Regions from separate parts of the Streptomyces sp. RKND-216 genome, predicted to be linked through region 2. Evidence: predicted binding sites of a transcription regulator. Region 2 holds the regulator's gene; each other region holds the start of a gene.
The links. Region 2 encodes HrcA, which represses chaperone genes, less so after heat shock. Its sites were predicted from a motif close to TTNGCACTCNGNNNNNCNGAGTGCNAA; they were not measured.
Positions count from the first base shown of each region.

Region 1: a site for HrcA is predicted at 2,860-2,886, ahead of groL (chaperonin GroEL). Genes of this name have one in related genera too.
Region 3: a site for HrcA is predicted at 3,620-3,646, ahead of E4198_RS15715 (FmdB family zinc ribbon protein). Genes of this name have one in related genera too.

Region 1 covers NZ_SSBQ01000002.1:3,310,421-3,319,891, reverse strand. The annotation lists gene E4198_RS14910 (alanine/glycine:cation symporter family protein) at 1-838, opposite strand, end outside; gene groL (chaperonin GroEL) at 1,074-2,699, opposite strand; gene E4198_RS14900 (cold-shock protein) at 3,025-3,228, opposite strand; gene E4198_RS14895 (MoaD/ThiS family protein) at 3,679-3,954, opposite strand; gene thrC (threonine synthase) at 4,041-5,390, opposite strand; SAM riboswitch class I at 5,384-5,524, opposite strand; gene E4198_RS14885 (glucosyl-3-phosphoglycerate synthase) at 5,755-6,720, shown strand; gene E4198_RS14880 (trehalose-6-phosphate synthase) at 6,885-8,348, shown strand; partial or broken gene E4198_RS14875 (endonuclease/exonuclease/phosphatase family protein) at 8,403-9,237, opposite strand; gene otsB (trehalose-phosphatase) at 9,310-9,471, opposite strand, start outside.
Region 2 covers NZ_SSBQ01000002.1:4,393,105-4,402,575, forward strand. The annotation lists partial or broken gene E4198_RS19020 (MFS transporter) at 1-1,177, shown strand, start outside; gene E4198_RS19025 (DUF3097 domain-containing protein) at 1,317-2,177, opposite strand; gene E4198_RS19030 (MBL fold metallo-hydrolase) at 2,200-2,919, opposite strand; gene hrcA (heat-inducible transcriptional repressor HrcA) at 3,135-4,151, shown strand; gene dnaJ (molecular chaperone DnaJ) at 4,152-5,279, shown strand; gene E4198_RS25015 (hypothetical protein) at 5,362-5,529, opposite strand; gene E4198_RS19045 (nitronate monooxygenase) at 5,530-6,615, shown strand; gene E4198_RS19050 (16S rRNA (uracil(1498)-N(3))-methyltransferase) at 6,612-7,361, shown strand; gene E4198_RS19055 (pyridoxamine 5'-phosphate oxidase family protein) at 7,446-7,967, shown strand; gene E4198_RS19060 (histidine triad nucleotide-binding protein) at 8,135-8,512, shown strand; gene E4198_RS19065 (ribonuclease Z) at 8,558-9,471, shown strand, end outside.
Region 3 covers NZ_SSBQ01000002.1:3,497,011-3,506,481, reverse strand. The annotation lists gene E4198_RS15730 (penicillin acylase family protein) at 1-1,475, opposite strand, end outside; gene E4198_RS15720 (potassium/proton antiporter) at 1,923-3,473, shown strand; gene E4198_RS15715 (FmdB family zinc ribbon protein) at 3,657-4,001, shown strand; gene E4198_RS15710 (S-methyl-5'-thioadenosine phosphorylase) at 4,035-4,865, shown strand; gene E4198_RS15705 (RcpC/CpaB family pilus assembly protein) at 5,106-5,777, shown strand; partial or broken gene mscL (large conductance mechanosensitive channel protein MscL) at 5,916-6,397, shown strand; gene E4198_RS15695 (hypothetical protein) at 6,480-6,671, opposite strand; gene E4198_RS15690 (P1 family peptidase) at 6,767-7,831, shown strand; gene E4198_RS15685 (sigma-70 family RNA polymerase sigma factor) at 7,945-8,961, opposite strand; gene E4198_RS15680 (GNAT family N-acetyltransferase) at 9,128-9,471, shown strand, end outside.

The DNA.
Region 1 (9,471 bases), 1.1 Mb from region 2:
AGAACATGCCGCGCCGCACGCCCTGCATGATTGCGGCGCCGATCGCGCCGGACGCGGCCTCCCGCAGACCGAACGCGCCCTCCACGATCGAGGCGAGGACCGACGGGAGCTCGCCGAAATTCAGGGCCAGCACCAGCAGGCCCATCAGCAGGTACAGCACTGCCATCACCGGGACGAGCACCTGCGTGATGTGGGCGATCCGCTTCACGCCGCCGAAGACGCTGAGCGCCAGCAGGCCGGCCAGGGCCATGCCGACGACGAAGGTGAAGGAGGACGCGTCGCTGCTGCCGGAGCTCTTCAGCACCGTGGTGATGGTGTTGGACTGCACGGCGGTGAAGACCCAGCCGAAGGTGAGCGTGATGATCACGGCGAAGGTGACGCCGAGCCAGCGCTTCCCCAGGCCCCGCTGCATGTAGTACGCCGGGCCGCCGCGGTAGGTGCCCTCACCGCCCGGGTGGGTGTTGCGCACCTTGTAGAGCTGGGCGAGCGTCGACTCGACGAACGAGGACGCGCCTCCGACCAGCGCCATGACCCACATCCAGAACACCGCGCCCGGGCCGCCGAGGGTGATGGCGGCGGCGACGCCCGCGACGTTGCCGGTGCCGATGCGGGCGGCGGCGGAGATGGTGAAGGCGCCGAAGGCCGAGACGGACCTGCGGCCGGTCCCGGTGTTCTGCGCGGGGGTCTTCAGGACCCGCAGCATCTCGGGAAGCAGCCGCAGCTGCACGGCCTTGGAGCGGATCGTGAACCAGAGGCCCGCGATCGCCACCAGGGGGATCAGCAGGTACGTCCAGAGGTGGTCGTTGATCTCGACGATCAACGCGTCCAGCGTGCTCATGGGATGGGTGGTTCCTCGGAGTCGGGTGGTTGCTCGGCTCTGGACGACGGGACGTACGTGCAGGCCGCGGAGGAAGCGGAACACCGCCCTCCGTTCACAGCGGTCCCAGGGAACCTCACCGTGGCGTTCGGCGTTAATCGCCGTTCACCCGGTGCGGTATCTCACACGCGCGCGAGCGGCCCCCTCCCGCGAAGGGAGGGGGCCGCTCGAAGGTGCAGGCGTCGATCCGCGAGGATCAGAAGCCCATGTCACCGCCCATGCCACCGGTCGGGTCGGCGGCGGCGCCGGCCTTCTCAGGCTTGTCGGCGATGACGGCCTCGGTGGTGAGGAACAGCGCCGCGATGGAGGCGGCGTTCTGCAGCGCGGAACGCGTCACCTTGGCCGGGTCGATGATGCCCTCGGCGATCATGTCGACGTACTCGCCGGTCGCGGCGTTCAGGCCGTGGCCGACGGGCAGGTTGCGCACCTTCTCGACGATGACGCCGCCCTCGAGACCGCCGTTGACGGCGATCTGCTTCAGCGGAGCCTCCAGCGCCAGCTTGACGGCCTGGGCACCGGTGGCCTCGTCGCCGTCCAGCTCAAGCTTCTCGAAGACCGAGGAGGCCTGGAGCAGGGCCACGCCGCCGCCGGCGACGATGCCCTCCTCGACGGCCGCCTTGGCGTTGCGCACGGCGTCCTCGATGCGGTGCTTGCGCTCCTTGAGCTCCACCTCGGTGGCGGCGCCGGCCTTGATGACGGCCACGCCGCCGGCCAGCTTCGCGAGGCGCTCCTGGAGCTTCTCGCGGTCGTAGTCCGAGTCGGAGTTGTCGATCTCGGCACGGATCTGGTTGACCCGGCCCTGGACCTGCTCGCTGTCGCCGGCACCGTCGACGATGGTGGTCTCGTCCTTGGTGATGACGACCTTGCGGGCGCGGCCGAGCAGCTCGACACCGGCGTTCTCCAGCTTGAGGCCGACCTCCTCGGAGATGACCTGGCCGCCGGTGAGGATGGCGATGTCGCCGAGCATGGCCTTGCGACGGTCGCCGAAGCCCGGGGCCTTGACCGCGACGGACTTGAAGGTGCCGCGGATCTTGTTCACCACGAGGGTGGACAGGGCCTCGCCCTCGACGTCCTCCGCGATGATCAGCAGCGGCTTGCCCGACTGCATGACCTTCTCCAGCAGCGGAAGGAGGTCCTTCACGTTGCCGACCTTGGAGTTGACGATGAGGATGTACGGGTCCTCGAGCTCCGCCTCCATGCGCTCCATGTCGGTGGCGAAGTAGGCGGAGATGTAGCCCTTGTCGAAGCGCATGCCCTCGGTGAGCTCCAGCTCCAGCCCGAAGGTCTGCGACTCCTCGACGGTGATGACGCCTTCCTTGCCGACCTTGTCCATGGCCTCGGCGATCAGCTCGCCGATCTGGGGGTCGGCGGCGGAGATGGAGGCGGTGGAGGCGATCTGCTCCTTGGTCTCCACGTCCTTGGCCTGCTCCAGCAGGGCGGCGGAGACGGCCTCGGTGGCGCGCTCGATGCCGCGCTTCAGCGCCATCGGGTTGGCGCCGGCGGCGACGTTGCGGAGACCCTCGCGGACCAGCGCCTGGGCGAGAACGGTCGCGGTCGTCGTGCCGTCACCGGCGACGTCGTCCGTCTTCTTCGCGACCTCCTTGACCAGCTCGGCGCCGATCTTCTCGTAGGAGTCCTCGAGCTCGATCTCCTTGGCGATGGAGACACCGTCGTTGGTGATGGTGGGAGCGCCCCACTTCTTCTCCAGCACGACGTTCCGGCCCTTGGGGCCGAGCGTGACCTTGACGGCGTCGGCGAGCTGGTTCATCCCGCGCTCGAGGCCGCGCCGCGCCTCCTCGTCGAACGCGATGATCTTGGCCATGGAAGTGGTCCTCCGGGACTCGGGTGGGCTTCGAAGGACCGTGCCGGCGCCCGCGACGGACGACCTGCGGACCCGGCGGTTCCTTGCCCCACCCGGCCTGCGGGCCTCACCGGACCCGGTCCTGCTGTCACTCTCACCTTCAGAGTGCTAACGCCAATGATTAGCACTCTCCCCCCTCGAGTGCAAGCGCCCACCGCACCCCGGGACGGCCGGACGGAGAGCACCCCCGGCCCCCGCGGCGCCCGACGGACACGAGCAGGGCCCGCACCTCCGAGTGGAGGTGCGGGCCCTGCTGTCGCTTACGTCGGTCGGTACCGGTCGGCGCTCAGCCGGTCACGCGGACCATGTCCGCCTGCGGCCCCTTCTGACCCTGCGAGATCTCGAACTCGACCCGCTGTCCTTCGTCCAGGGTGCGGTAGCCGTCCATCTGGATCGCGCTGTAGTGGACGAACACGTCCGCACCACCGTCGACCGCGATGAAGCCGTAGCCCTTCTCCGCGTTGAACCACTTGACGGTGCCCTGAGCCATTGCAAACTCCCCTATTACTGGCCCTTGCACGAGCCCGCACTTCGCGGACCCGGGTCAGACCTCACCCCCGGCGGAGCCGGTGGCGTGCGCCGGAACGCGTCGACCGCCGCTGAATGTATCTGTCCGAACGCCGTCTGCAACAGGTCGCGCGGACGAGAAATCGGGGCACGACACTTCACGGAATGTGGGGAGAAAGTGCGGGAAAGCGGGGCAATCGTGAAGAGGCAAACCGGCACAGGCGCGGCAAAAGAGACATCGAATTCGCGCAGAAGTTGTCGCGTTCTCATATGCGCGCGGCATTCACAGGAGGGGAACGGCTTCACTCTACTCCCTCGCAGAACGCGGAATCGCCCCCTCCGTTTCTGTGTCGGAGGAGGCGATTCCGTTCCCGCGCGCTTCCTGCGCGGTTCCGCGGGCCGTTCCGCGGGCCGCTGCCCGCGCCGGGGCGCGTCAGCCGCCGGCCACCGCCGGGATGATCGAGACGCCCGCGCCGTCCGGCGTCGGCGTCTGAAGACCCTCGGCGAAGCGCACGTCGTCGTCGTTCACGTAGACGTTCACGAAGCGGCGCAGCTTGCCGGAGTCGTCCAGGACGCGGGCGCCGATGCCGGTGTGGTTCTTCTCGAGGTCGGCCAGCACCTCGGCCAGCGTGACCCCCTCGGCCGGGACCTCGGCCCGGCCGCCGGTGTAGGTGCGCAGGATGGTCGGGATGCGGACGTTGACGCTCATGGGTTCACCTTCCGTGGGTTCGAAGTTCGCAGCAGTGCGCAGCAGGGGGACGCGGCGGCACGGCGCCGCGGGACGCCCGTGCCGCGTCAGGCCAGGCCCGCGTCGCGGAACGCGTCCAGGCTGGGGCGGATGGTCGCGCTGGGCCGGGCGGCGTCCGCGACGGCGTCCAGCGTCTTCAGCCCGTCACCGGTGTTCAGCACCACCGTGTTCAGCGACGGGTCCAGCAGGCCGTCCTCGATCAGCTTCCGGGTGACGCCGACGGTCACCCCACCCGCCGTCTCCGCGAAGATGCCCTCGGTACGGGCCAGCAGCGTGATGGCGTCGACGATCTGCGCGTCGGTGACGTCCTCCACCGCGCCGCCGGTGCGCCGCGCGATGTCCAGCACGTACGGGCCGTCCGCCGGGTTGCCGATGGCCAGGGACTTCGCGATCGTGTCCGGCTTCACCGGCCGTACGACGTCGTGGCCGTCCTTGAAGGCGCGGGAGACCGGGGAGCAGCCCTCGGCCTGCGCGCCGAAGATCCGGTACGGCTTGTCCGCGACGAGGCCGAGCGCGATCAGCTCCTTGAACCCCTTGTCGATCTTGGTGAGCTGCGAGCCGGACGCGATCGGGATGACGATCTGGTCCGGCAGCTCCCAGCCGAGCTGTTCCGCGATCTCGTACGCCAGGGTCTTGGAGCCCTCCCCGTAGTAGGGGCGCAGGTTGACGTTGACGAAGCCCCAGCCCTCGCCCAGCGGGTCGCCGATCAGCTCGGAGCAGAAACGGTTCACGTCGTCGTACGTGCCCTCGATGCCGACCAGGTCGCCGCCGTAGACGGCGGCCATCACGACCTTGCCCTGTTCCAGGTCGTGCGGGATGAACACGCAGGACCGGAAGCCTCCACGGGCCGCGGCGGCGCCGACCGCGCCGGCCAGGTTGCCCGTGGAGGAGCAGGAGAGGGTGGTGAAGCCGAAGGCGCGGGCCGCCTCGACGGCGATGGCGACGACCCGGTCCTTGAACGAGTGTGTCGGGTTGCCGGAGTCGTCCTTGACATGGAGCGTGCCGCCCGCCGCGGCCACGCCCAGCTCGCGGGCCAGGTTGTCGGCCTTCACCAGCCGGGTGAATCCGGGGTCGGTGTTCGGCTGGTCCGCGACGTCGGCGGGCACGGGCAGCAGCGGCGCGTAGCGCCAGATGCTCGCCGGACCGGCCTCGATCCGCTTCCGCAGGCCCTCCGGGTCGCCGGTCGGCAGGTCGTAAGCGACCTCCAGCGGGCCGAAACACTCCTCGCAGGCGAAGAGCGGCCCCAGCGGGTTCCGGGCACCGCACTCGCGACAGGACAGAGCGGCGGCGGGGCCGAGCGAAACGGTGGCGGCACCGGCGGCAGCGGTTGCGGCGGAGGTGTCGGCGGACTGCTCGGGAGCTTGCACAGCCATGAAGGCGAGGCCCTTTCTCCTCATCTTCCCCGTGACGTATCTCGCCACGAGCCGGAATTGGCACCTTCCCTAGCCGGGGGCCCGCCTGGATGCGCGAGACCGGCTGGAGGGTTGCCGGGGCTTCATCGGGCCGTTCCCTCTGCCCCTCTGGATGAGCGGTGTGAAGTTGTGGTCGGGTCATTCGGACCCGTGCGTCCGACCCCGGCATGTCCGGGCCGGTCGCGTTGTTCAAGACTGTAGCCCAGGGCCCCCGCACCGGCTGCGAGGCGTCCGCACCGCGAGACGCGGTGCCCGCAGTACGGTCGCAGCGGCGCCGTGCCCGCGCGCGGCGTCACGCTGGAGCGGGAACGCATTCCGACACCTACAGGAAAGCAGCAGGAGAGCAGACGTGCTGGACGAGGTCCGCGACTGGCTGGACCGCCGCTCCTGGGCGGCGGCAGACCGCCCGCTCCCGGCGCTCGCCGCGGCGAAACGCGCCGCCGGGCCGGCCGGCGGCGTCAGCGTCGTGCTGCCCGCCCTCGACGAGGAGGCCACCGTCGGCGAGATCGTCGCCGTGATCCGCCGCGATCTGATGGACGGTCCTCACCCGCTGGTCGACGAGTTGCTCGTGCTCGACTCCGGCTCCACCGACCGCACGGCGGAGGTCGCCGCCGCGGCCGGCGCGAAGGTGGTGCACCGCGACGAGGTGCTGCCTCGGGTCCCCGCCGTCCTCGGCAAGGGCGAGGTGCTCTGGCGCGCGCTGCTCGCGACCAGCGGTGAGATCGTCTGCTTCGTTGACGCCGACCTGCGGGACTTCTCCGCCGACTTCGTCTCCGGGATCGTCGGCCCGCTGCTCACCGATCCCGGCCTGCAGCTGGTCAAGGCGATGTACGACCGGCCGTTCGGCGACAGCCCGGAGGGCGGCGGCCGGGTCACCGAACTGGTCGCCCGGCCGCTGCTCAACCTCCACTGGCCGCGCCTCGCGGGCTTCGTCCAGCCGCTCGGTGGCGAGTACGCGGCGCGGCGCACGCTCCTGGAACGGCTGCCGTTCCCCGTCGGCTACGGCGTGGAGCTGGGCCTGCTGGTGGACGCGCTCGGCCTGGCCGGCCTGGACGCGCTGGCCCAGGTGGACGTCGGCGCGCGGCGCCACCGGCACCAGGACGGTCAGGCGCTGGGACGGATGGCCGCGGCGATCCTCCGCACGGCGGAGGTGCGGCTGCCCCGCGGGGGCGACGAGCTCGCGGTGCGGCACCGCCTGACGCAGTTCGCCCGGGCGGACGCGGGGGGCTTCGCGGCCCGGACCTTCGCCGTGGACGAGGTGGAGCGGCCGCCCATGCTGAGCGTCCCCGAGTACGCCGCCCGCCGGCCCGGCTGAGCACCGGCTGCCCGGCCCCTGCCACGGCGTCTCCTCCCGGCCCGGCGGCGGCCGACGGCCCCGGAGGGACGGCTTCCGGACGGGGGGTGCCGCCGGGCGGGAGGGTGCGGCGGCGCGGGAGCGGCGTACGTTTGCGCGGGAGCGCGGACGGCTAGGCTCCGGCCATGGTCGCTGAGCGCTCCGCCCAGGTACTCGTCGCGTCGAACAGAGGCCCTGTCGCCTACCGCCCCGCCGAGGACGACCCGGCCCGCCTCACCGCCCGACGGGGCGGCGGCGGCCTCGTGTCGGGGTTGAGCGCGATCGGCCCGGAGACGGGGGCCGTCTGGGTGTGTTCCGCGCTGAGTTCCTCCGACCGGGAGGCCGCCTCCCGCGCCGGACGGCGGCTGGACTCCGCCGACACCGGCGGCCAGGCCGTGCGGATGCTCGACATCCCCGCCGACGTGCACGACGGCGCCTACAACGGCGTGGCCAACTCCGTGCTGTGGTTCGTGCACCACCTGCTCTACCGGACGCCGGTGGAGCCCTCCTTCGACGCCGAGTTCGCCCGGCAGTGGGCGGCCTACGAGGCGTACAACGCCGCGTTCGCTGACGCCTTGGCGGAGGAGGCCGCCGAGGGCGCGGCCGTGCTGGTGCAGGACTACCACCTCTCCCTGGTGCCCGCGCTGCTCCGCGAACGCCGACCCGACCTGCGGATCGGGCACTTCTCGCACACCCCGTGGGCGCCGCCGGACTACTACCGGATGCTGCCCGACGACGTCGCCGCCGACGTGCTGCGCGGGGTGCTCGGCGCGGACCGCGCCGGGTTTCTCACCGCCCGCTGGGCCCGGGCCTTCGCCGACTGCTGCGCGGACGTGCTGGGCGCGGAGGTGACGACCGGCGAGGACGGCCGCGTCGACGTCGTGCACGAGGGCCGCACCACCCGCCTGGGCGTGCACCCGCTCGGCGCGGACGGCGACTTCCTCCGCGAGCGCTCCCGGCGCCACGACGTCGCGGAGCGGCGGCAGCAGCTGCGCGCCCAGGTCGGTGGCGGCGACCGCCGCATCGTGGTGCGGGTGGACCGCACCGAGCTGTCGAAGAACATCGTCCGCGGCCTGTACGCGTTCCGCCGCCTGCTCACCGACCACCCGGAGTGGCAGGGGCGGGTGGTGCACCTGGCGTTCGCCTACCCCTCGCGGCAGGACCTGGCGGTGTACCAGGAGTACACCGCGGAGGTGGCGGAGGTCGCAGAAGAGATCAACGCCGACTTCGGCACGCCGGCATGGACCCCGGTGGTGCTGCACGTGGAGGACGACTTCGCCCGTTCGCTGGCCGCCTACCGGATGGCGGACGTGGCCCTGGTCAACCCCATCCGCGACGGCATGAACCTGGTCGCCAAGGAGGTCCCCGTGGTCTCCGACGAGGGCTGTGCGCTGGTGCTGTCCCGGGAGGCGGGCGCGTACGCCGAACTGGCCGAGGACGCGCTGACCGTCAACCCGTACGACATCGCGGAGACCGCGCGGGCGCTGCACGAGGGGCTGAGCATGCCGAAGGGCGAGCGGGCCGAGCGGTCCAAGCGGCTCGCCGACGCGGCGACCGCGCTGCCGCCCGCCGACTGGTTCGTGGAGCAGCTGGAGGGGCTCCGCGGCTGAGGCCGCGTCGGCCGACCGGACCGGTCGCCCCGGATGCCCCGGATGCCCCGGATGTCAGTCCTCCTCCTGGAGGGCGAGGTCGGCGACCACGGCAAGGTGGTCCGACGGCCAGACGCCGTCCACCGGCCCGTCCCCGGCCCGCCGTACCGACCGCACGTGCCCGACGTTGCCCGGCCCGGGCGGACCGACGTGGACGTAGTCGATGCGCACGCTCGGGTCCCGGCGGGCCGCGACGTAGGGGTTGGCGGCGTCCCAGGTGGCGGCGGGCAGGCCCGGCGCGGCGAACTCCCAGGCGTCCAGGAAGACCTGACGGCCGACCGGCGGCGTGGTGCGCAACCCGCCCAGCAGCCGCATCTCGTCGCTGTCCGGCCAGGCGTTGTAGTCGCCGGTGAGCACCGGCGGGAAGTCCGTGCCGGCGCGGTGCTCGGCGACGAAGGCGGCGAGCGCCCGCACCTGGGCGCAGCGGACGGCCGACTCGTGCGCGCCGGAGTTGAGGTGGGTGGTGAAGAACGGCACCCGCCTGCCGCCGGGCGCGTCGATCAGTGCGTGCAGGCTGAGCCGTCCGTCCGTCCGCCCGGCCGCCGTCGGTGGGCAGCCGCAGCCGGGCCCGGTCGACGACCGGCCACCGGCTCAGCACAGCGTTGCCGACGCCGATCTCGTGCGCGTCCGGGGCGTGGAGCCGGCGCTGCCAGCCCCCGGGCGCGTCGGAGTCGGCGCGCACGCAGTACATGCCGAGGTCCCTGGCGAGGCGGTCGGCGAGGCAGTCGTCGCCGTGCGACCACACCTCCTGCAGGCCCAGTACGTCGGGGCGGACGTCGAGCAGGACCTGCCGGATCGCCTTCCAGCGCCGCTCCCACGGGCCGAAGCGCCACCACAGGTTCCAGGTCATCACGCGCACACCGGGTGCCTCCCCCGTGGTCGGCCGCCTCATGCGCCACGCTCGGGGCGGGCCGGACAGGCCTTAGCCCCCGGCGTTCCCGTCCGGGCCGAGGGCGGCGGCCAGCGCCTCCAGCAACGCGACCACGCCGTCCGGGCCGTCCACCACCAGGTCGGCGCGGTCGGCGAGTTCGCGTACCTCGTCGCTGCCGCTGCACACCAGCAGGCCGCCGACGCCCTCGCTGCG
Region 2 (9,471 bases):
TCCCCCTGGAGCGCCGCGGCAGCGCGCTCGCGCTCTTCTTCGGGCTGTCCGGCGGCCTGACCGCCGTGGGCCCGATCCTCGGCGGCTGGCTGACCTCATGGACGTGGCGGGCGATCTTCTGGGTGAACATCCCCGTCGCCGTGATCGCCATCGTGCTCACGCTGCTCGCCCGCATCCGCGACGAGCCGCGTCGCGAGTCACTCGACGTGGCCGGCGCCGTCCTCGTGGCCGCGGGCATGGGCCTGAGCGTCCTGGGGCTGATGCAGGCGTCCGCGTGGGGCTGGAGCAGCGCCGCCACCTGGGCGTGCATCGCCGGCGGGCTGCTGATCCTGGCACTGTTCGTCCGCGTGGAACTGCGCACCACGCGTCATCCGCTCATCACCATGGCGGTGTTCCGCGACCGGGCGTTCGTCGCGGACGCCCTGGTGTTGTTCTTCGCGATGATCGCGTTCGTGCCGGTCTTCTTCTTCGCCTCGGTCTACGCGCAGGTGTCGCTCAGTGCGTCACCGAACGAGGCGGGGATCTACATGCTGGTGTTCTTCGCCGGCTTCGGCGTGGCGTCCCAGCTGGGCGGCCGGATGCTCGACACCCGGGGCGCCAAGCACCCCATGCTTCTGGGGACCGCGCTGGGCGCCGCCGGGTTCGCGCTGTGGGCGCACCGTGCGACCGAGCTGTCGCTGAACGACCAGTGGCCGTACATCGTGATGCCGGCGCCGGCATCGGGTTCCTGCTGTCGCCCGCCTCGACGGACGCCGTGAACCGCGCCCTCTCCGCCTCGTACGGTGAGGTCACCGGCATTACGCAGACCCTGCGCAACTTCGCGGCCGCCGTCGGGCTGGCGGTCTTCGGTACGGTGCTCACCCATGTCACGACGGACCGGGTGCTGGAGACCTTCGAGCGCCGCGGTTTCACGGGGGAGCGGTCCGCCGAGGTCGCGCGCCGCGTGGCGGAGTCCGTCACGGGCCACGGCGACGAGTCGGAGCCCGGCGGCAGCGGTCCGGTGTCGTCGTTCATGCGGGAGACGATGGACGCCGTGCGCATGGACTTCGCCGAGGCCACGCAGGTCGTGTTCGCCTGCATGGCCGGGGCCATGGCTCTCGCCTTCCTCTGCGCCCACCTGCATCCCGGTGGCCGGGTCGGTGACCGCGAGGCCCCCGCCCGTCGGTCGAACAAGTGAACCGACCGGTGTGCCTGCCTGCTGGTCCACCCGCTGGCCGGCCGCTGCGTGCTGTTCACCGAGCCGGCGGACGTGCTGGGCGTCTCTCTCGAGGCCGTCGAGTTCCGGACCCTGACGTGAGCCGGTCACGTCAGGTGAGTCAGCCGCCGTTCGGGCCGCCCACGGTGACGTGGTCGATGAGGTGTTCCACCGGGCCGAGCAGGCCCGGGTCCAGGTCGCGGTAGGAGTGGACGGCGCCGAGGATGCGCCGCCACGCGGCCCCGGTGTTCGCCGGCCAGTCCAGCGCCTCGCACACGCCCGTCTTCCAGTCCTGCCCGCGTGGTACCCGCGGCCAGGTGTCGATGCCGAGCGCCGCGGGCTTGACCGCCTCCCAGATGTCGACGAACGGGTGGCCCACCACCAGCACCCGTTCCGCGCCCCACGTCGCGGTCACGTCCGCCGCGATCCGGGACTCCTTCGACCCGGGCACCAGATGGTCGACGAGGACGCCCAGCCGTGCGTCGGAGGTGGGGCCGAAGAGGTCCACGATCTCGGCCAGGTGGTCGACGCCCTCCAGGTACTCGACCACCACGCCCTCGACGCGCAGGTCGTCGCCCCAGACCTTCTCCACCAGTTCCGCGTCGTGCCGCCCCTCCACATAGAGTCTTCCCGCCCGTGCGACGCGGGCCCGTGCGCCCGGCACGGCGACCGAGCCGGAGGCCGTGCGCCCGGCTGAGGCAGGCGCCGCGGGGGCGACGGATGCGGGGCGCACCAGGGTGACGACCTCCCCCTCCAGCAGGAAGCCGCGCGGCTCCATCGGGAACACGCGATGCTTGCCGAACCGGTCCTCCAGCGTCACCGTCGGCCCCTGCGCCGTCTTCTCGCACCGGACCACCGCGCCGCAGAAGCCGGTCGCGGCCTCCTCCACGACGAGGTCCGGGTCGGCGGGGACCTCGGGCACCGCGGCCGTGCGGCGCTTCCAGGGCGGGGTGAGGTCGGGGTCGTACCGGCGACTGCGCATCCGCCCATTCTGGCCGCAGGCGTCACGGCCGGGCGAAACGCCGTGCCAGTGCGTCGCGTTGGGCGCGGACAAACGCAGCGTCGACCACCGCGCCGTGCCCCGGCACGTACACCGCGTCCTCGCCGCCGAGGGACAACAGCCGGTCCAGCGCGGCGGGCCAGCGGGCCGGCAGTGCGTCCGGTCCGGCCTGCGGTTCTCCGGACTCCTCCACCAGGTCGCCGCAGAACACCACCTCCCGCGCGCCGGGCTCGCGCCCCGGCACCAGCACGGCCAGGTCGTGGCCGGTGTGGCCCGGCCCCACGTTGGCGAGCAGCACCTGCCGTCCCCCGCCGAGGGACAGCGTCAGTTCGCCGCTCACCGCGTGCTGGGGCAGCACCAGGGCGTCCGCGGCCTGCGCCGCGGCGGCCGGGTCCAGGCCGTGCCGCACCGCGTCCCGCTGGATCGCCTCCCGGTCGTGCCGCAGGACGCCCTCCAGCCCCACCGCGCCGTACACCTGCACGCCCGCGAAGGCGGCGGTGCCCAGCACGTGGTCGAAGTGCGCGTGGGTGAGCGCGACCCGGGTCACCGGCAGCCCGAGCCGTTCGCGCACCGCCGTACGGACCGCCGCGCCCTCGGCCAGACAGGAGCCGGTGTCGACCACGAGCGCCCCCTCCGCATCCGCCACGGCGCCCACGGTGGCGTCCCACCGAGGCAGCCGCGCGCGCAGCACGCCCGGTGCGAGCTCTTCCCAGCCGATGTCCATGTCTCCCGACGCTAACGGGGCGCACCCCGCGTCCTCGCGCCGACCCGCTCCCGACCGCTACGGGATCGCTACCGACCCGCAGCGGAGCCGCCCTTGCCCCGGCCACGTCCCCCGGTCGTACACTTGCTGGGAAACCGCTGGCACTCGGCCAAGGAGAGTGCCAGGCCAGCAGTGGCCGGGCAGACGGCGGACGGCCCTGGGACGGAGGTGTGCGCGTGCTCAGTGAACGCAGACTCGAGGTGCTGCGCGCCATCGTCCAGGACTACGTCGGCACCGAGGAGCCCGTCGGCTCGAAGGCGCTCACGGAGCGACACAACCTCCAGGTCTCCCCGGCAACCGTGCGCAACGACATGTCGGCGCTCGAGGACGAGGGCTACATCGCGCAGCCGCACACCAGCGCCGGACGCATCCCCACCGACAAGGGCTACCGGCTCTTCGTCGACCAGCTGGCGGGCGTCAAGCCGTTGTCCTCGCCGGAGCGCCGCGCGATCCACAACTTCCTCGACGGCGCCGTCGACCTGGACGATGTCGTCGGCCGCACCGTGCGGCTGCTCGCGCAGCTCACCCGCCAGGTCGCGGTGGTGCAGTACCCATCGCTGACCCGCTCGACGGTGCGGCACGTGGAGCTGCTGGCCCTCGCGCCGGCCCGCCTGATGCTGGTGCTGATCACCGACACCGGACGCGTCGAGCAGCGCATGGTCGACTGCCCCGCGCCGATCGGCGAGAACACTGTCGCCGACCTGCGCGCACGGCTCAACGGCCGCACCGCCGGCCAGCGCTTCACCGATGTGCCCCGGCTGGTGCAGGACCTTCCCGACTCCTTCGACGCGGACGACCGCGGCACCGTCTCCACCGTTCTCGCCACCCTGCTGGAGACGCTGGTCGAGGAGACAGAGGAGCGGCTGATGATCGGCGGCACCGCCAATCTCACCCGCTTCGGCCACGACTTCCCGCTCACCATCCGGCCCGTGCTGGAGGCGCTGGAGGAGCAGGTCGTCCTGCTGAAGCTGCTCGGCGAGGCCACCGACTCGGGCATGACCGTGCGAATCGGTCATGAGAACGCTCACGAGGGGCTGAGTTCCACATCCGTGGTTTCGGTCGGTTACGGTTCGGGCGACGAGGCGGTCGCCAAGCTCGGCGTGGTGGGGCCGACCCGGATGGACTACCCCGGAACGATGGGAGCGGTACGCGCAGTGGCACGTTACGTCGGACAGATCCTGGCGGAGAGCTAAGTGGCGACGGACTACTACTCCGTCCTCGGCGTGCAGCGCGACGCCTCGCAGGACGAAATCAAGAAGGCCTTCCGCAGGCTGGCGCGCGAACTGCACCCGGACGTGAACCCGGACCCGAAGACGCAGGACCGGTTCAAGGAGATCAACACCGCGTACGAGGTGCTCTCCGACCCGCAGAAGAAGCAGGTCTACGACCTCGGCGGCGACCCCGCGGGGCCCGGCGGCGGCGCGGGCGGCTTCGGCGGCGGCTTCGGCAACTTCTCCGACATCATGGACGCCTTCTTCGGCACGGCGTCCCAGCGCGGCCCGCGCTCGCGCACCCGGCGCGGCCAGGACGCGATGATCCGGCTGGACATCGACCTGAACGAGGCCGCGTTCGGCACCACCAAGGAGATCCAGGTCGACACCGCAACCGTGTGCGGCAGCTGCTCCGGCGAGGGCGCGGCACCGGGCACGTCGGCGCAGACCTGCGACATGTGCCGCGGCCGCGGCGAGGTCTCGCAGGTGACCCGCTCCTTCCTCGGCCAGGTCATGACCTCGCGCCCGTGCCCGCAGTGCCAGGGCTTCGGCACGGTCGTGCCCACGCCGTGCCCCGAGTGCGCCGGCGACGGCCGGGTGCGCTCGCGGCGCACCCTCACGGTCAAGATCCCGGCCGGCGTCGACAACGGCACGCGCATCCAGCTCGCCGGCGAGGGCGAGGTCGGCCCGGGCGGCGGTCCGGCAGGCGACCTCTACGTCGAGATCCACGAGACCCCGCACTCGGTCTTCCAGCGTCGCGGCGACGACCTGCACTGCACGGTCACCATCCCGATGACGGCGGCCGCTCTCGGCACGAAGGTGCCGCTGGAGACACTGGACGGCATGGACGAGATCGACATCCGGCCCGGCACCCAGTCCGGCCAGTCGATCCCGCTGCACGAGCGCGGCATCACGCACCTGCGCGGCGGCGGCCGCGGCCAGCTCATCGTCCACGTCGAGGTGACGACGCCGAGCAAGCTGGATCCGGAGCAGGAGGACCTGCTGCGGCGCCTGGCGACGCTGCGCGGAGAGGAACGGCCCCAGGGCCAGTTCCAGCCGGGGCAGCAGGGCCTCTTCCACCGCCTCAAGGACGCGTTCAACGGCCGTTGACCCATGCCGGGCCCGCGCCCGCGCGCCGCGCTTTCCCCGCGCGGCGCACGGCGCCGGGGTGCGGCGCCGTGCCGCACCCGTTTCACCGCAGCCGCGGGGTCCGCGCGCCGGTGTCCGGCGGCGTCTCGCGGTGGTGGGCGGTCTGCGCCGTCCGCCGGGTGACCGCCGGGGGCGGCCGTGCCGCGCGGCGACCGCCGAGCGGCTGCGGCCCCAGCAACGGGCGGCGTACGGGGCGTGACAGGATGGTCACATGGCCCCCGACCTCGACCTCGCCCTCCTCCGTCACCCGGTCGTTCAGGCACCCATGGCGGGCGGCGCCTCCACCCCGGAACTCGCCGCTGCCGTCAGCGAGGCCGGCGGTCTCGGCATGCTCGCCGCCGGGTACAAGACGCCGGAGGCGATGTACGAGGAGACGCGCCACCTGCGCCGGCTCACTCCACGCCCCTTCGGCGTGAACCTCTTCCTGCCCCAGACACCGGTCGCCGAGGCGGCGGCGCTCACCGCCTACCGCGACGAGCTCGCCCCCGAGGCGGCCCGTTACGGCGCCGAACTCGGCGACACGGACAGGGGCGGGAGCGACGCCTACGACGCGAAGGTCGCGATCCTCCTCCAACACCCCGTGCCGCTGGTGTCGTTCACCTTCGGCTGCCCCGAGGAGCGCGTGCTGCGCCGCTTCGCGGAGGCGGGTACGTCGACGGTCGTCACGGTCACCTCCGTGGACGAGGCGCTCACCGCCCAGGACCGCGGGGCCGCCGCGGTGTGCGTGCAGGGCGCGGAGGCCGGCGGCCACCAGGGCACCCACCACGACGACCCGGCGGCGGACGGCGGCTGCCGCGCGACCGGACTGCTGCCGCTGCTCGCCCTCGTCGGCGAGGCGGTGCGCCTGCCGCTGGTCGCCGCCGGCGGGCTGATGCGCGGGTCGCAGATCGCCGCGGTGCTGGCTGCCGGTGCGAGCGCCGCCCAACTCGGCACCGCGTTCCTGGTGTGCCCCGAGTCCGGTGCGCACGCCGAGCACAAGCGGGCGCTGACGGACCCTCTGTTCGACCGCACGGAGCTGACCCGTGCCTTCTCCGGGCGCCCGGCACGCGCTCTGGTCAACCGGTTCGTGCGCGAGCACGGTCCGCACGCCCCCGCCGCCTACCCGGACGTCCACCACCTCACCGCCGGCCTGCGCCGTGCCGCCTCGAAGGCCGGCGACCCACAGGGGATGGCGTTGTGGGCGGGTCAGGGCCACCGGCTGGCCCGTACGATGCCCGCCGCGCGGCTCGTCGAGGTGCTCGCCGGTGAACTGGCCTCCGCCCGCGCCGCGTCGACGGGACGGGAGGTGGAGGCGTGACCGCTCCCGTGTTCCTCCTCGACGGGCCGGACGCGCCGCCCCTCACCGGGGCCGGCCGCGTGTGGCTGACAGGTCCGGAGGGCCGGCACGCCGTCTCCGTGCGGCGCATGCGCGTGGGCGAGTCGATCGTCCTCACCGACGGCGCGGGCACCGGTGCCTCCGGCACGGTCGCCGCCGTCGAGGGCAAGGACCGGCTGGAGGTCGCCGTCACCGACGTCCGGTCCGATCCCGTGCCCCGGCCCCGGATCATCGTCGTGCAGGCGCTGCCCAAGGGCGACCGGGGCGAGCTGGCCGTGGAGACGATGACGGAGACCGGCGTGGACGTGATCGTGCCGTGGGCGGCGTCCCGGTGCATCACGCAGTGGCGCGGTGAACGTGGAGCCAAGTCGCTGGCGAAGTGGCGTGCCACCGCGCGCGAGGCGGGCAAGCAGTCCCGGCGCCTGCGGTTTCCGCACGTCGCCGAACCGGCCACGACCCGGCAGGTGGCGCCGCTGCTGTCCGGCGCCGCGTTCGCCGCCGTGCTGCACGAGGAGGGCGCCGCGCCGCTGGCGACCGCTCCGCTCCCGGTGGACGGGGACGTCGTGCTGGTCGTCGGCCCCGAGGGCGGCGTCTCCCCGGAGGAGCTGGCCGCCTTCGCGGAGGCGGGCGCCGAGCCGTACCGGCTGGGCCGCACGGTGCTGCGCACCTCCACGGCGGGCACGGCCGCGACCTCCCTTCTGCTGACCCGCACCGGCCGCTGGTCCTGACGGCCCGCGTCGCGCCGGCGATGATTTCGCCCGGTGCGAGGAGTCGTCCCCTGTGAGAGCACTCCGTCCCGCAGGAGGTCCGCCATGACCCTCGTCCCCGCGCCCGAGATCGACGTCCGGTTCGGCGCACCGGAAGCCGTCGCCACACCGTGGGCGGAGGTCGCCCGGACGCTCCGGGAGGCCGAGCTGTACTGGCTGACCACCGTCCGGCGGGACGGCCGCCCGCACGTGACGCCGTTGATCGGCGTGACCGGGGGCGCCGGGCAGGAGGTCCACTTCTGCACCGGCCTGCGCGAACAGAAGGCCCGCAACCTCGGGCACGGCCGCCGGGTCGCGCTGACCACCGGCGCGAACGCCTGGAACCGCGGCCTCGACGTCGTCGTCGAGGGCCTCGCCGTCCCCGTCACCGACGGCGCCGCACTCCGGGAGATCGCGGACGCCTACGAGACGAAGTACGGCGACGACTGGCACTTCGACGTCGGCGACGGGGTGTTCGGCTCCGGCGACGACGCGGCCGCCGTGTTCCGCGTGGAGCCCGTCAAGGTGCTCGCGTTCGCCAAGGACCCGCACGGCCAGACCCGTTACCGCTTCCCGGCCCCCGCCTGACATCCGTAGGAGCATCGCCCGCGCGGACACCCATGTGCGTCCAGCGGCCGCACGAGCGGCCCGCACACGAATGCGCGCGACCGTGCCGGGGCGTGCGCACGTCCCGCAGCCGCCCGGGCGGTACGATCCGCTGGGTACACCGACGACGCACAGCCGGAGGCGCCACCGTGGCGGGAGAACCGCAGGCCGACTGCCTGTTCTGCAAGATCGTCGCGGGGGACGTCCCCGCGACCGTCGTACGCGACACGGAGACGACTCTCGCCTTCCGCGACATCAACCCGCAGGCCCCCACCCATGTTCTGGTGATCCCGAAGGCGCACCACCAGGACGCCGTCACGCTGGCGGTGGAGGCGCCGCAGATCGCCGCCGACGTGCTGCGCGAAGCGGCCGCGGTCGCCGAGGAGGAGGGCATCGCGGTCGCCGAGGGCGGCCCGGGCACGGGCTACCGCGTCGTCTTCAACACCGGCACGGGTGCCGGCCAGACCGTCTTCCACGCGCACGCCCACGTGCTCGGCGGCCGCGGCCTCAACTGGCCGCCCGGCTGAGCCGCCCCGCCCGCCCGTCGTAGCCCGCCCCGACAGGACCCGGCCATGTCCGTCCGCGAACTCGTCGTCCTCGGCACCGCCAGCCAGGTGCCGACCCGGCACCGCAACCACAACGGCTACCTGCTGCGCTGGGACGGCGAGGGCCTGCTCTTCGACCCGGGCGAGGGCACCCAGCGGCAGATGCTGTACGCCGGGGTCGCCGCACACGACATCGACCGCATCTGCGTCACCCACTTCCACGGCGACCACTCCCTCGGCCTCGCGGGGGTCCTGCAGCGCATCAACCTCGACCGGGTGCCGCACCCGGTGACCGCCCACTACCCGGCGTCCGGCGCGCACTTCTTCGACCGGCTGCGTCACGCCACCGCCTACCGGGAGACCGTCCCCCTGCGCACGGAGCCCGTCCCCGACGCCGAGCAGGCCGTGCTGTACGAGGGCGCCGCCTACGCCCTCACCGCGTACCGCCTCTCCCACCCCGTGGAGGCATACGGCTACCGCCTCGCCGAGCCGGACGGGCGCCGCATGCTGCCGGACCGGCTGCGTGCCCACGGCATCACGGGCCCGGACGTGGGCCGGCTCCGGCGAGACGGTTCCCTGCGCGGCGTCACCCTGGAGGAGGTCAGCGCTCCCCGCCCCGGCCAGCGGTTCGCGTTCGTCATGGACACCCGTCTCTGCGACGGCGTGTACGCGCTCGCGGAGGGCTGCGACATGCTGGTCATCGAGTCGACGTTCCTGGACGAGGACACCGCGCTCGCCGAGGAGTACGGGCACCTGACCGCCGGTCAGGCGGGCCGCGTCGCGGCGGAGTCGGGCGTGCGGCACCTGGTGCTCACGCACTTCAGCCAGCGCTACCCGGACCCCGCCGCCTTCGCCGCGCAGGCCCGCGCGGCCGGCTTCGACGGCGAACTCACCACCGCCCGCGACCTCGACCGCGTCCCCCTGCCCAAGCGCCGCGTCTG
Region 3 (9,471 bases), 900 kb from region 2:
GAGGGCTTGAGCGCCGTCCAGCGCAGGGACACGGCGTAGCCGTCGCCGCGGTCCGGGGCGGACGCCTCGACGGGGGTCTCCTCGCCGACGGCGGTGGCCTCGGTGTTGAAGTCGGAGACGATCGGGCCGTTGTTCGTCTCGCGGACGGTGATCTCTCGCGCCTCGCCGCCCGCCACCTTGATGACCTCGCGCCGAGTGGTGAAGGGGACCTGCTTCCCGTCGTACAGGTACTTCCCGTCCTCGATCTTCTGGAGGTAGAGGTCGGTGACGTCGGCGCCGAGGTTGGTCAGGCCCCAGGCGATGGACTGGTTGTGGCCGATGACGACGCCCGGCATGCCGGAGAAGGTGAAGCCGGAGACGTCGAACGGGCACTTCTTCGTGACGCTGCGGCAGTGCAGGCCCATCTGGGTCCAGACGGAGGGCAGCTGCGGGGCGAGGTGGGGGTCGTTGGCGAGCAGGGGCTTGCCGGTGGTGGTGTGCTCGCCGGATACGACCCAGGAGTTGGAGCCGATACCGCTGCCGCTCGGGCCGAGCAGCGAGGGGGCCTTCTCCAGTGCCTCGGCCACGGAGGCGAGCGCGCCGCGACCGCCCTGGACGGCCTGCTGCGTGCCCGCGGCACCCGGATTCGCGGCAGCGCCCGCGTCGGTGCCGGGGTTCGCGGCGATGCCGGGGTTCGCGGCGATGCCGGGGTTCGCGGCGGTGCCGGGGTCGGTACCCGGGGCAGGGGCACCTTCGGGCAGGAACTCGCCGGTGGCCTCCCCGACCGTGCCGCCCTCGACGATGGGGCGGTTGCGGTCGTACGGGTAGGTCGGGTAGAGGTCCTCGATCTCCTCGCGGGACAGCCGGGCGGTCATCAGCGCCCGGTCGATCTCGTCCTCCATGTTGGCCCGGAGGTCCCACGCCATGGCCTTGAGCCAGGCGACCGAGTCGACCGGGTCCCACGGCTCGGGCTCGTAGCCGTTGTCCAGGTTCAGCGCGGCGTGCTCGACGGAGAGTTCGGAGCCCTTGTTGTCCGCGAGGTAGGCGTTGACCCCGTCGGCGTAGGCCTTGAGGTAGGCCCGGGTGTCGGGGTCCAGCTTCTCGAACTCGCGCTCGGCGACCTCGCGCCAGCCCAGCGTGCGCAGGAAGGCGTCGGTACGCACCTGGCTCTCGCCGAACAGCTCCGACAGCCGGCCGGAGGTGGTGTGGCGGCGGACGTCCATCTCCCAGAATCGGTCCTGGGCGTGCACGAAGCCCTGCGCCATGAACAGGTCGTGCGCGCTGTCGGCGTAGACCTGCGGAACGCCGTGTTCGCCGCGCTTGACGGTGACCCTTTCGGAGAGGCCGTCGATCTTCAACGAACCCGTCGTCTGCGGGAAGGAGTTGCGGACGGTGCCGACGCTCCAGTAGGTGCCGTAACCGATGCCTGCCACGAGCAGCAGCACGACTGCGATCACGATCAGGCGGGCGCGTCGTGGGGGCTTCTTGGCGGGCATCGCTGTCCTTCGAGGGCAGGGGTGATCCTTCGACTGCTGGAGCAACCATAGGCCGAGCCGGTGACGGCTCCGAAAGGGAGTCAGCGCAGAGGGCAAGTCCGGGCGCGTGTGGGGGCGCTGGAGCCGAGAATGGGAGAGGACCCCGACTCCGAGCCCCCGGGCGCCGGACGTTCGCACGTCGCACGTCGCACGTCGCACGTCGCACGTCGCACGTCGCACGTCGCACGTCGCACGTCGCACGTCGCACGTCGCACGTCGCACGTCGCACGTCGCACGTCGCACGTCGCACGTCGCACGTCGCACCAACGGTGCCGGTGCCCCCGGGCGCACGGTGTCCGCGGTGCGCGCGGACACCGGAAGTGGGTGCCGTGCGGTTCGGGGCCGACCGGCGGGAGGCGGTCCGGGCACCGGCCCCGGGCAGCCGGCCGACGGTCAAGCGATGGTAAATTGTTAGCTACTCAAACGAACGGGTGGGAGGAGCGGCCCCTGACTGTCGAGCAGCTCAACCAGATCATGCTGATCAGCGCCGCCGTCCTGCTCCTCGCCATGGCCGCAGTGCGGCTGTCGGCACGCACGGGCCTGCCCAGCCTGCTGGTCTACCTCGGGATCGGCATCCTCCTGGGCCAGGACGTGCTCGGCCTCGAATTCGAGGACGCCGAACTCACCCGGACCCTCGGCTACGCCGCTCTCGTCGTGATCCTTGCCGAGGGGGGACTGGGCACCAAGTGGCGCGACATCCGGCGCTCGGTCCCCGCGGCCGCCACGCTGGCCACGGTCGGCGTCGCGGTCAGCGTCGGGGTGGTCGCCGTCTCCGCGCACTACCTCATCGGGCTGGAGTGGCGGCTCGCCCTCATCATCGGCGCCGTGGTGTCCTCCACCGACGCCGCGGCCGTCTTCTCCGTGCTGCGCCGGGTACCGCTGCCGCAGCGGATCACCGGCACGCTGGAGGCCGAGTCGGGCTTCAACGACGCACCGGTGGTCATCCTCGTCGTCGCCCTCTCCGCTCTCGAACACGAGCCGCAGAGCTGGTACGTGCTGATCGCGATGATCGTCATGCAGCTGGCGATCGGCGCGGCCACCGGCATGCTGGTGGGCCGCCTCGGCGCGTTCGGGCTGCGTCGCGTGGCGCTGCCGGCGTCCGGCCTCTACCCGATCGCGGTCATGGCCCTCTGCGTTCTCTCCTACGCGGGCGGCGCCACGCTGCACGGCAGCGGCTTCCTCTCCGTCTACATCACCGCGCTTGTGCTGGGGAACGCCAGCCTCCCGCACCGCCCGGCCGTGCGCGGCTTCGCCGACGGCGTCGCGTGGCTGGCGCAGATCAGCCTGTTCGTGCTGCTCGGGCTGCTTGTCACGCCGCACGACCTGGGCGACGACGTACTGCCGGCGATCGCCGTCGGACTGGCGCTGACCCTCGTCGCGCGACCGCTGTCGGTGGTGGTCGGCCTGTTGCCGTTCCGGTGGTCCTGGAAGGACCAGGCGCTGCTCTCCTGGGCCGGGCTGCGCGGCGCGGTGCCCATCGTGCTGGCCACCATCCCGATGGTGGCCGGGGTGCCCAGCAGCGAGCGGATCTTCAACATCGTCTTCGTGCTGGTCGTGATCTTCACCTTGGTCCAGGGCCCGACGCTGCCCTGGGTCGCACGGAAACTCCGGTTGGAGGAGGCTCGCGGGCCCGCGGACGTCGATCTCGAGTCGGCGCCGCTGGAGCGGCTGCGCGGCCACATGCTGTCGATGAGCGTGGGCGAGACGTCGCGGATGCACGGCGTGGAGGTCACGGAGCTGCGGCTGCCTCCCGGCGCGGCGGTGACCCTGGTGGTGCGGGGCGGCACGAGCTTCGTGCCGCTGCCGTCCACGGTGCTGCGGCACGGCGACGAGCTGCTGGTCGTCACCACGGACGCGGTGCGGGACGCGGCGGAGCGGCGGCTGCTCGCGGTGAACCGGGGCGGCAAGCTGGCGGGCTGGCTCGGCACGGGCGGCAGCACGGCGGCCGGGGACCGCTGACGGGCGGGCGCAGGGTCGGGATCCTCCGGGGAACCGCGGCCCGTGGCCCGATGCCCCTGCGGCGTCCGTGCGCGGCCGTTCTGTGATCCATGTCCGGTGCGCGCGCGGTGGACTACGGGACGGAAATACTGCACGATGGAGCGTCGTTAGCACTCCACAGGGAAGAGTGCCAGGAGGAAAGACGTGCCGACGTATCAGTACCAGTGCACCGAGTGCGGCGATGGCCTCGAGGTGGTGCAGAAGTTCACCGATGACTCGCTGACCGAGTGCCCGGGCTGCAAGGGACGCCTGAAGAAGGTGTTCTCTGCGGTCGGCATCGTGTTCAAGGGCTCGGGCTTCTACCGGAACGACAGCCGCGGCTCCTCGTCGGGCAGCACGGCCTCGTCGTCCTCCGCCTCGTCGTCGTCCTCGAACGGCTCCTCGGACACGTCGTCCGGTTCCGCGGACTCCTCCGCCAAGAACGGCTCGAAGGACAAGGGCTCCGGCAAGAGCACTGCGAAGTCCCCTGCTCCTTCCTCCGCGGCCTGACCGGGAGCGCGGCGGAACCGTAGGGTGAGCCGCATGACCGCACAAGCAGAGATCGGCGTCATCGGCGGGTCCGGGTTCTACTCCTTCCTCGACGACGTGACCGAGGTCACCGTCGACACGCCCTACGGCCCGCCGAGCGACTCGTTGTTCCTCGGGGAGATCAGCGGCCGCAGCGTCGCCTTCCTGCCCCGGCACGGCCGCAAGCACCACCTGCCGCCGCACCGCATCAACTACCGCGCGAACCTCTGGGCGCTGCGGTCCGCGGGTGTGCGCCAGGTACTGGCCCCGTGCGCGGTGGGCGGCCTCCGCCCGGAGTACGGGCCCGGAACGCTGCTGGTCCCGGATCAGCTCGTCGACCGCACGAAGAACCGCGTGCAGTCGTTCTTCGACGGCGAACCGCTGCCCGACGGCTCTCAGCCGAACGTGGTGCACTGCGGATTCGCCGACCCCTACTGCGAGCACGGCCGTCAGGCCGCGCTGTCCGCCGCGCGAGGACGCGGCTGGGAGCCCGTAGACGGGGGCACGCTCTGCGTCGTCGAAGGGCCGCGCTTCTCCACCCGCGCCGAGTCCCGTTGGCACGCCTCCCAGGGCTGGTCGGTGGTCGGCATGACGGGTCACCCGGAAGCCGTCCTGGCCCGTGAACTCGGGCTCTGCTACGCCTCGATGACCCTGGTCACGGACCTGGACGCGGGTGCCGAGACCGGCGAGGGCGTCTCCCACGAGGAGGTGCTGCGCGTCTTCGGCGAGAACGTGGGGCGGCTGCGCGAGGTGCTGTTCGACGCCGTCGGGCTGCTGCCGGCCGAGCAGGACTGCGTGTGCGGGCGCTCACTGGACGGGGTGGACCCGGGGATCAAGCTGCCCTGAGGCGACCGAGGCGACTCCGCCTCCGGACGGTGTGCAGCGGGGGTCGTGCGGCGGGTGAGGCGCCGCATCGCTCCTGTGGGGGACGGAGTCGTCCACAGGTTCCGCGTCGTCCACAGCCGCCGGCGGGACGCGCCGTGATCGTGCAACGTGAGAGCCGTACGAAGCACCGGGCTTCGTACGGCTCTCACGGCTTTCACGCCTCTCCCGCCTTTCACGGCCGACCACGTCAGGTGGTGTCGCATGTCCTCGTCCTGTGCCTCGCTTCCCGCCCACTCCGCCGGGCCGTACCCGTCGATTGCGCCACCGGGCTGCTCCGACTCCGCGGTGCCGCCACGCGGCGGCGTCGCGGACTTCCCGCCGGTCCTCGCCGGCCGGGGGCGCAGACGACGTGGCCCGGCGCTGCGGCGTGCGCTGCGCCCTCCACGCCGCCTCCTGGCAGCCGGGCTGGCAGTGGCGGCCGCCTGCGCCTCTCTGACGGCGGCGCGTACCGAGCCGTCCCCGCCCGGGGCGGGTGCCGGGGACGTCCCGGCGGGCGCGGCCGTGGAGCGGCGCGACGCCCCGGGCGGCCCGGCGCCGCAGCCCGGGCCGGGCGGCCGTACGGTCGCGGCGCCCGTACGCATCGCTGACGCGGCCGCCGTGGAGCTGCTGCGGCCCGGTGACCGGGTCGACGTGATCGCGACCCGGGCCGTACGCGCCGGAGGTCTCGCGGACGGGGCGGGCGAGGTGTCCGGCGCCCGGATCGTGGCCGGGCGCGCGCTGGTCAAGGCGGTGCCTCGCCGTCCGGCGACAGACCCGTCCGTCGGCGGCCCGCCGGAGCGCGGCGGCCTGATCGTGCTGGAGGTCCCCCGGGACACGGCGACCGACCTCGCCGGGGCCGCCGCCGTGTCACCCCTGGCGGTGACATTGTGCTGACCAGGGGTGACCGCAGCTGGACAGCGCCACCGCCGCTCAGGCACCGTGTCGGGCGTTCCCTGTCGGTGAGCGTGGGCGAGGAGAGGCAGTCAGTTGAGCGAGAAGCAAAGCGTCGTCGGCGGGTTCAAGACCTTCCTGATGCGGGGCAACGTGGTCGAGCTGGCCGTCGCCGTCGTCATCGGCGCGGCCTTCACCAAGGTCGTCGACTCGGTGGTGAAGGGCTTCATCAACCCGGTCGTGGGCGCGCTCGGCTCCAAGGACCTGAGCGAGTACCGGATCTGCCTCCAGGCGACTGCCAGGTGGACCCGGCGACCGGGGACGTGATCTCCGGGATCCCGATCAGCTGGGGCGGGGTGGTCAGTGCCGCGCTGACCTTCCTGATCACGGCCGCGGTCGTGTACTTCCTGATGGTCCTGCCGATGAACCGGTACAAGGAACGTCAGGCCGCCCAGGCTCCCGCCCCGGCTCCGGCAGCCCCGACCGAGGTGGACGTGCTGAAGGAGATCCGGGACCTGCTGGTGGCGCAGCGGGACGGTTCGGCCGACGACGCGGCGGGCAAGGTCGCCGCTCAGCGCAACGCCGACGCCTCTGGCGACGGGGTGGCGACCGACAAGAAGTAGCGGCCGGCCCGGGAGGAGACGGCGCGCGGGCCGGCCCGGGAGACGGGGCTGCTGCTCCCCCGTCGGTGGTCTGCGGGCCCGGTCAGAGGTGGTGGGGCGGCTTCTCGTCCAGGAATCGAGCCAGGTCCGCGGCTCCGCCGCCGGAGGCGGGGCGGTCGCCCCAGCCCACGTCGCCGTCGTCCTGGGAGGTCCGGCCCAGTGGGTCGTCGAAGACCAGCGCCGTCGGGGGCTGGTGGGCGTCCGGCCCGTCCGGCCGTGCTGCGCTGTCCGTCATGCCACCAGGGTACGGGGCGTTCCGGAGGCTCCCGCCACTCCGGGCGCGCACCGGGGCACGGCCGCCGGGCCCCGGTGCTGGTATCCAGGTCGGTCATGGACTCCCTGACGGATGTGAACGGCCTGCGCGTGGGCCACGCCCGGCGGACCGGAGGTGGCCGGCTGACCGGTACGACCGTGGTGCTGGCGCCCGAGGGCGGAGCGGTCGCGGCGGTGGATGTGCGGGGCGGCGGCCCGGGCACCCGCGAGACGGACGCCCTGGACCCGCGGAACCTGGTGCAGCGTGTCGAAGCGGTCGTGCTGACCGGTGGCAGCGCCTTCGGGCTGGACGCCGCGTCCGGGGTGATGTCCTGGCTGGAGAAGCACGACCGCGGATTCCGGATCGGTCCCGAGCCGGGCCAGGTGGTTCCGGTGGTGCCGGCGGCCTGTCTCTTCGACCTGGGCCGCGGCGGCGACTGGCGGGCCCGGCCGGACGCGGAGCTGGGGCGGGAGGCGGTCGAGGCGGCGGCCGCGAGCCGGACGGGGCGGACGGACGGAGGCGGATCCGCCGGGCCGGAGGCCCCGGAGCAGGGGAACGTCGGCGCGGGGACGGGCGCGGTCGCCGGTGGGATGAAGGGCGGCACTGGCACGGCGAGCATGCTGCTCCCGTCGGGTGTGACCGTCGGGGCGCTGGTCGTGGTGAACGCCGTCGGCTCCCTGACGGACGCTTCGTCCGGGGTGCTCTACGGCGAGCTGTGGACGGGATCCGCCACCGTTCCGTCGCCGGAGCTGCATGCGCAGGCGCTGAGGCGTATGGAGACGGCGCGCGAGGGGTCCGAGCGGCGTTGGGCCGGCTCGGTGCGGCCGCCGCTGAACACCACCCTCGCGGTCGTGGGTACGGACGCCCGCCTGACCCGGGCTCAGTCGCAGAAGCTGGCCGGGACGGCGCACGACGGCCTGGCGCGGGCGATCCGTCCGGTGCACCTGCTGCACGACGGGGACACCGTGTTCACCCTGGCGACCGGCGAACACGAGGTGGAGGAGGCCCGGTTGAACGAGGTGCTGTCCGCGGGGGCGGACGTGGTGACGCGGGCAGTGGTGCGGGCTGCGCTGGCAGCCGAGACTGTGGACGGCCCGGGCGGGTTGTTCCCCTCCTACACGGACCTGTACGGCCAGGGCTGAATTTCGGGCTCCGTTGCCCGGCGGACCGCCGGCATTGCCGGCTGCACGCCGCGGGCGCCGCCCTCGCGTGCTCCGGGCGCCCCGGCGGGCGCCCGGCCTCCGCGGCGGCGTCGTTACGCGGCCGCGTCGAAGCCCGTGTCGTGCGCGAGCTTCTTCAGCTCCAGCAGGGCGTGCTTCTCGATCTGCCGGATGCGCTCCCGGGTCAGTCCGTGCTGCTTGCCGACCTCGGTCAGGGTGCGCTCGCGTCCGTCGACCATCCCGTACCGGGCCTTGATGATGGAGGCGGTGCGGTGGTCGAGCCGACCGATGAGGCCGTCCAGCTCCTCGCGGCGCAGCAGGGTGAGGACCGAGTCCTCCGGCGAGTGCGCGGAGGTGTCCTCCAGCAGGTCGCCGAACTGGGTCTCGCCGTCGTCGTCCACGGACATGTTGAGGCTGACCGGGTCGCGGGCCCAGTCCAGCACGTCGGCGACCCGCTCCGGGGTGGAGCCGAGTTCGCCGGCCACCTCCGCGGGCTCCGCCTCACGGCCGTGCTCCTTGTTGAACTCGCGCTGCACGCGCCGGATGCGCCCCAGCTCCTCCACCAGGTGCACGGGCAGCCGGATGGTGCGGGACTGGTCGGCGATGGACCGGGTGATGGCCTGTCGGATCCACCACGTCGCGTACGTGGAGAACTTGAAGCCCTTCTGGTAGTCGAACTTCTCGACGGCGCGCACCAGGCCGGCGTTGCCCTCCTGGATCAGGTCGAGCAGGGGCAGGCCGCTGCGCGGGTACCGCCGGGCGACGGCCACCACCAGACGCAGGTTGGAACGGATGAAGACGTCCTTGGCGCGCTCGCCCTGAGCGACGAGCGCCTCCAGCTCGGCCCGGTCCGCGGTCGCGCTCGGCGCGTCCTGGGACACAGGCTCCTCGAACCCGTCGAGTATGCGGCCGGCGTAGACGCCCGCCTCGATGTCGAGGGAGAGCTGGACTTCCTTCTCCGCGTCCAGCAGCGGGGTGCGGGCGATCTCGTCGAGGTACATGCCGACCAGGTCGCGGTCCGCCACCTCGCCGCCTCCGGCGCGGACCCTGGCGGTCGTGTCGGTGGCGTCGGTGGTGGCGGCGGAACGACGGGCGACGGCACGGGTTGCCATGCGTGCTCCCTAGCGTGTTCGACTGCGAATCAGTGGGCGGACCGGGTCCTGGCCGAGTTCCCGCATCCAAGGGAAACAACGACGGGAATCAGGACAGAATTCCCACAACGCGCATCATTTTTCCGATCATGCAGTACCCTGCCTCGCCACACAGAAGGGAAACCCGGTGACACACGGCTCCGACATCCTGGTCAGGGCGGCGGACGAGAGCGACCTCGAAGCGCTCACGGACCTCTACAACCGCTACGTCCGCGAGACCGCGATCACCTTCGACACCGCGCCCTTCAGCCCCGAACAACGTCGGTCGTGGCTGCTGTCCCACCGTAAGGACGGCCCACACCGTCTCCTGGTTGCCCGGCAGCGCGGTGGTCATGCACCGGACAGGCCGGCGGCGGCGCCCGGACGGCTGCTCGGGTACGCCCACAGCAGCCCCTTCAAGCCCAAGGCTGCCTATGCCACCTCGATCGAGTGCTCGGTCTACGTCGCCCCGGACGCGGGCGGGCGGGGGCT